Regions from separate parts of the Bacillus sp. EA-CB0995 genome, predicted to be linked through region 2. Evidence: a T-box and tRNA genes for the amino acid it is inferred to sense, from the RefSeq annotation. Region 2 holds a T-box; the other holds one or more tRNA genes.
What was found. The T-box of region 2 lies ahead of ileS (isoleucine--tRNA ligase). A T-box ahead of a tRNA ligase gene usually reads a tRNA of that ligase, here a tRNA-Ile.

Region 1 (3,424 bases), 350 kb from region 2:
AATTGCGTCTGCAGCGCGCTCATCTGGAACGGCTACACGGACAATTTGACAACCTGCTTCTTCTAAACGTTTAATTTCGGCAACTGTTGCTTCCACATCATGCGTTTTTGTTGTTGTCATACTTTGTATAATTAATTCATTATTACCGCCGATTGTTAAATTTCCAACTTTAACAGGACGTGTTTTTGTACGATGAGTTATTTCATTCACGAATAGATCGCTCTCCTTATAAAAGAAGTTTCTTATTTTGTAGACAAATACATTTATATTGTATGCAGTATTTGTCTCGTGAAGCCAAATGTCTAGCTTCACTTTTTCTATTGTATCAGCGCTTTGCTGCAATTGACAAGAATTATGTGATACTGTTATGGATAGAGAGGGAATTTGTATTTTTTCCCAATTTGTAATTTTGCAGGAGATTCACTTTGGTTTAATCCTTTAAAATCTGTAACAACCTTTTCAATAGAAGGGATTTTTTTTTGTTAATTTCCTCTGTAATGGATAGAACGGTATCGCCTGTTTTTATTTCAATGATTTTATATTTTGTTGATGATATATTTTCTTTTTGGTCGTTTTTTGAAGCTTTAGCCGAAGTTTCTTTTGTTTTGGAATATGTATGAAGTAACGGTAAAGTGCCGATTGTCATATCGTAGTACAAGACGTAACCGAGAACAAGCAACAATAAGACACCGCCAAGTCTTTTCATATTTCTTCACTCCTTTGTAGAGAAATATATGCTTGTCCAAAAAAATGCCTTGAAGGCATTTTTTATAGTGAATTTTTTTCTTTTGGTTTTGGTACTTCTTTTATTGTTAAATAAAGAACAATCAGAACAACGGTAATAAATAGGAACAACGAGCCTGGGACGTTAATTTTTAACAAATCCATTATCATAAAGAATATAGTTGGGATTGTATAGCTGTAGGCAGTTAATGTCCAAATTTGTTTGTACGATAGTTTACGCTGTCCGCTCATTGCAGAGCCGATAAATGCTAATAGCGTAACGCCAAGGAATGTAATGAAGAGTTGGAATAAGTAAATAAGTATTCCGATAACGAACATAGCAATTGGATATATGCTATCGACAAATGAAACTAATTCTTGAATATCTTTTTTTCAAAAGTCGTATTTCCTAAGTCACTATATGGAAATGATTGTGTTTTTTGTTCTGCTGTTGAAATCACTTTATCTTTTAAGATGAACACACCATCTCGGTTGGAATATGCACTTGCATCCGTTGCATTTGGATCAAATACAAAAATAAAATCTGTGTCATCTTTTACAATGGGTTTGTCGATGTCTGCGTGAAGTTCGCCATTTTCAATTTTAAAATCAGGTACATCTTTTTCGATAGAATGATTAACCAGACTAATGCCATCTTGAATGAAACTTCCAAATAGAATCGTTTTTGGAACGGTAGCAAGTAAACATAGCAACATTATGTAAAGAATCGTTTTTCCGATTTTTTGAAAACGAAAAAGTGCCATCTCTTTTGGTGCATATAAACTTTTAAACAATTGCGTAAATATGGACATGAATTCACTTCCTTCTTTTAAATATATTGATTTACCATCCCATTGTAACGTACGTTTCTAAAGAATCACAAGATATATCATGTGTGATATGAAAATGCAATTGACACATTTCTTTTCATTATGGTAAATTTATCTTACATTTTTATATGTAATCATACATTCTAGAGTAGTTTAGTTGATTAGAGTATACAGGATACCTTGGCAGTTATTCGTATATGTATTGTGGACCTTTAGCTCAGCTGGTTAGAGCAGACGGCTCATAACCGTCCGGTCGTAGGTTCGAGTCCTACAGGGTCCATATCCATTTCACATATTGATACATAGCACATATGCTTCCTTATAGAAGGAAGCTTTTTTACGAAATTTATGAGCATTTCGTTTGAAAAGAAATGGAAAATTTGCTACTTTAATGTTAGCGAGGCAATACGTTAAATTTGTTTTCACCTCTATGTAATTAGGGTAAAATGAATTTGTATGCCGAGTCATTATCGGCAAATACATACAAATGGGAGGAATATAACAATGGCAAAACATGAATTACCAAATTTACCTTATGCGTATGATGCATTAGAACCTCATTTTGACAAAGAAACAATGAACATCCATCATACAAAACATCACAACACATACGTAACAAATTTAAATGCTGCATTAGAAGGACATGCGGAATTAGCAGAAAAAAGTATTGAAGAATTAGTTGCAAGCTTAAACGAGGTGCCAGAGGCAATCCGCACAGCAGTACGCAATAACGGTGGTGGACATGCAAACCACTCTTTATTCTGGACAATCCTTTCTCCAAATGGCGGCGGACAACCAGTAGGTGAACTTGCAAGCGCAATTGAAGCAAAATTCGGCAGCTTTGATGCATTTAAAGAAGAGTTTGCAAAAGCAGGCGCAACTCGCTTCGGTTCTGGTTGGGCATGGCTTGTTGTAAACAATGGTGAGTTAGAAGTAACAAGCACACCAAACCAAGATACTCCATTAATGGAAGGTAAAACTCCAGTTTTAGGACTAGACGTTTGGGAGCATGCATACTACTTACATTACCAAAATCGTCGTCCTGACTACATCGGTGCATTCTGGAACGTTGTAGATTGGAACGCAGTTGAAAAACGTTACCAAGACGCAAAATAATTATAATTGTAAAAGCTAGGAGATGTTTCTCCTAGCTTTTTTTGTTTTCTTACACCGGTCCGATTGGTAGAGTTCACATCAATGGAGAAAGATGCTCCATTGAAAGAAGTTTCACTTTCCCTCTTCTTCTTTACATAATTGTGTTCTTCTTTGGAAGACTAGAACATGAAGTAAAGGAGAGTTCATATGAAATGGAAACATTTAATTGGCGATGTTGAGGTGAATCGTGACTTAGTATTATTACTCATAATTGGCGGGTTATATGCGTTGGCTATTTCATTGTCGAATACGTTTGTTAATATTTATTTATGGAAACAAACGAAGGACTTTGTGAATATTGGCCTTTATAATTTAGCAAGCGTTGTTTTACAACCACTGACATTTCTTGTTGCCGGAAAATTAGCGAAACGAGTAGATCGTACGATTTTGCTCCGAATCGGCGTGACAACATTAGCTATTTTTTTATTGTTGTATTACTAACAGGAACGAATGCTTCGCAGTATATTTTACTAATCGGCAGTTTGCTTGGAATGGGATATGGATTTTACTGGCTCTCATTTAATTTATTAACATTTGAAATTACAGAGCCGGAGACACGTGATTTTTTTAACGGATTTCTCGGATTGCTTAGCTCATTTTCGGGTATGATTGGTCCAATTGCATCCGGATTTATCATTTCGCGTATGGAAAAGTGGAGTGGTTATACATTCGTTTTTTTTCTATCTTTAACCTTATTTACTATTGCAATTGTCGTC
Region 2 (3,424 bases):
GATTTTCTTGACCCACGTGAACAGCAAATTGTTTCTATGATTGTTGGACATCAAGGAGATGCTGCGTTTCAGTTCTATGGAGCTACTCCGAGTGCAGAAAGAAAGCGGGCATTAATTTATCCAACTTATCTTATGCCGAATGAGGAAGAGTTTCAAGTAGAAGTATTAGAAATTGACTATCCTTCTAAATTTTATACACTGGAACATCGTCAAATATTAGGAGCATTTATGTCTCTTGGATTAAAGAGAGAAAAATGCGGAGATATTTGGCTCCAACAAAATCGTGCCCAAATAGTAGTTGCAAAAGAAGTTGTTTCGTACATAGAAATGAATTTACAATCAATTGGAAGAACAAAAGTGTCTTTAGCACCTGTGTCATCTGATCATGTGTTACATATGCAAGAACAGTGGGATGAAAAATCGGGGACAGTTTCGGCGCTTCGATTAGATGTACTAATAGCGGAAATGTTTCATATATCTCGTCAAAAAGCACAGCCATTTATTAAAAATGGTCTTGTAAAAGTGAATTGGAAAGTAGTTGAGCAATCTGCGTATGATTGTTTTCCAGGAGATGTATTTTCTGTCAGAGGTTATGGCAGGGGTAAATTACTCACTGTTGATGGAAAAACAAAACGCGATAAATGGAGAATTTTGTATGGAATCTTAAAATGATTTCTTTTTTTAGAAGGAAAATCTCCCATTTTGTCGAAGAAAAGATATAATTAAAAAAAGGAAATTTTAGATAACCTACTTGGAGGTGGCGTTTGTGCCGTTAACACCGTTAGATATTCATAATAAAGAATTTAGTCGTGGCTTTCGCGGCTATGATGAGGATCAAGTAAATGAATTTCTTGATCAAGTCATTAAAGATTATGAATTAGTGATTCGTGAGAAGAAAGCGTTAGAAGAAAAAGTCGCACAACTAGAAGGGAAATTAGAGCATTTCTCCAATATTGAAGATACATTAAATAAATCTATTGTTGTAGCGCAAGAAGCAGCAGAAGAAGTAAAACGTAATGCACAAAAAGAAGCAAAGTTAATTGTTCGTGAAGCAGAGAAAAATGCGGACCGTATTATTAACGAAGCGTTAGTAAAATCAAGAAAAGTGGCATTTGACATTGAGGAATTGAAAAAGCAAGCGAAAGTGTTCCGTACACGTTTCCGTATGCTAATAGAAGCACAGCTTGAAATGTTAAACAATGATGATTGGGACAAGCTAATTGAGTTAGAAGAAGAAGTAGATGAACTTCTTAAGAAAGAAGAAACAGTGTAAGCTTGACGTTTTTCTCATTATTACATATAATTCTATACAACATAATTTTTTAGAAAAACGAAGATAGGGATAAGTACTTTTTTCATACCTTATATAGCGAACTGAGGACGGTGGAAGCTCAGAATAAGGAGAGAATGGGAATATCACCCTGGAGTTCCTCGCTGAATAATAAAGTAAGCGCAGGCGTGTATTCGCGTTAAGAATATAAAGAGGATTGCTATATGTAGTAGTCTACTAGGGTGGTACCGCGGGAGACCTTCTCGTCCCTTTTTTGGGGGATGAGAAGGTCTCTTTTTTATTCCATTTATTTAGAAAAAATGCCTTTCTTTTATATATTTAAGGAGGAGTTAAGCATGGAGTACAAAGATACATTATTAATGCCAAAAACAGAATTTCCAATGCGTGGAAATCTACCGAAACGTGAGCCTGTAATGCAAGAAAAATGGGCTGAAATGGACATTTATGAAAAAGTACAAGAACGTACAAAGGGACGTCCACTATTCGTACTACATGATGGACCTCCATATGCGAATGGTGACATTCATATGGGACACGCGTTAAATAAAGTGTTAAAAGATTTTATTGTACGCTATAAATCAATGAACGGTTTTTCAGCACCATATGTACCAGGTTGGGATACGCATGGATTACCAATCGAGCAAGCTTTAACAAATAAAGGCGTTAAGCGTAAAGAAATGACAGTTGCTGAGTTCCGTAAACTTTGTGAAGAATACGCATATGAGCAAGTAAGCCGTCAGCGTGAGCAATTTAAACGTTTAGGTGTACGTGGTGATTGGGATAATCCATACATTACATTAAAGCCAGCGTACGAAGCACAGCAAATTAAAGTATTTGGTGAAATGGCGAAAAAGGGCTACATTTATAAAGGTCAAAAACCTGTTTACTGGTCTCCGACAAGTGAATCTGCATTAGCAGAAGCGGAAATTGAATATAAAGATAAAAAATCTGCATCTATTTACGTAGCATTCCCTGTAAAAGATGGAAAAAATGTTTTAGAAGGTGACGAGAAGTTCATTATTTGGACAACAACACCTTGGACATTGCCAGCTAACTTAGGTATTTCTGTTCATCCAGAACTTGAATACAGTATCGTAAAAGTAGATGATGCAAAATATATCATTGCTTCTGAGCTACTCGAAACAGTTTCAAAAACATTAGAGTGGGAAAACACAGAAGTTGTTAAAACAGTAAAAGGTAGCGAGCTTGAGTATACAGTGGCTAAGCATCCATTTTATGACCGTGATTCTTTAGTTATGCTTGGTGAACATGTTACAACAGATGCTGGTACAGGTTGTGTACATACAGCACCAGGACACGGGGAAGATGACTTCCTTGTTGGGAAACAATATGGCTTAGAAGTTCTTTGTCCAGTTGATGATAAAGGTGTATTAACAAGTGAAGCGCCTGGATTTGAAGGGTTATTCTACGATAAAGCAAATAAACCAATCACGGAAAAATTAGAAGAGGTTGGTGCATTATTAAAATTAACATTTATTACGCATTCTTATCCACACGACTGGAGAACGAAACAACCAATTATTTTCCGTGCAACTGCACAGTGGTTTGCATCTATTGAAGCATTCCGCAGTGAATTATTACAAGCTGTAGAGGAAACAAAGTGGGTACCAGCATGGGGTGAAACACGCCTTCATAACATGGTTCGTGACCGCGGTGACTGGTGTATTTCTCGACAACGTGCGTGGGGTGTTCCGATTCCTGTATTCTATGCAGAAAACGGTGATCCAATTATTACAGATGAAACGATTAATCATGTAGCAGAGTTATTCCGTGAACATGGTTCGAACGTATGGTTCGAACGTGAAGCGAAAGACTTATTACCAGAAGGCTTTACACATCCATCTAGCCCAAATGGCGAATTCCGTAAAGAAACAGACATTATGGATGTATGGTTTGATTCTGGTTCTTCTCATCAAGCTGTATTAGAAGAGCGTGATGACCTGCAGCGTCCAGCTGATTTATATTTAGAAGGATCTGACCAATATCGCGGTTGGTTTAACTCTTCATTATCAACAGCAGTTGCGGTAACAGGTAAAGCGCCGTATAAAGGTGTCTTAAGTCACGGCTTCGTACTTGATGGTGAAGGTCGTAAAATGAGTAAGTCTATCGGGA

Region 1: it encodes a tRNA-Ile, which carries the amino acid that the T-box ahead of ileS (isoleucine--tRNA ligase) is inferred to sense. The anticodon was not compared.

Annotation. Positions count from the first base shown of each region.
Region 1 covers NZ_CP169269.1:1,389,980-1,393,403, forward strand. The annotation lists gene ispG (flavodoxin-dependent (E)-4-hydroxy-3-methylbut-2-enyl-diphosphate synthase) at 1-210, opposite strand, end outside; partial or broken gene ACEWFJ_RS07240 (hypothetical protein) at 366-547, opposite strand; partial or broken gene ACEWFJ_RS07245 (DUF1189 domain-containing protein) at 769-1,535, opposite strand; tRNA gene ACEWFJ_RS07250 (tRNA-Ile) at 1,760-1,833, shown strand; gene sodA (superoxide dismutase [Mn]) at 2,058-2,669, shown strand; partial or broken gene ACEWFJ_RS07260 (MFS transporter) at 2,856-3,424, shown strand, end outside.
Region 2 covers NZ_CP169269.1:1,735,894-1,739,317, forward strand. The annotation lists gene ACEWFJ_RS09190 (YlmH family RNA-binding protein) at 1-672, shown strand, start outside; gene divIVA (septum site-determining protein DivIVA) at 767-1,273, shown strand; T-box leader at 1,325-1,544, shown strand; gene ileS (isoleucine--tRNA ligase) at 1,627-3,424, shown strand, end outside.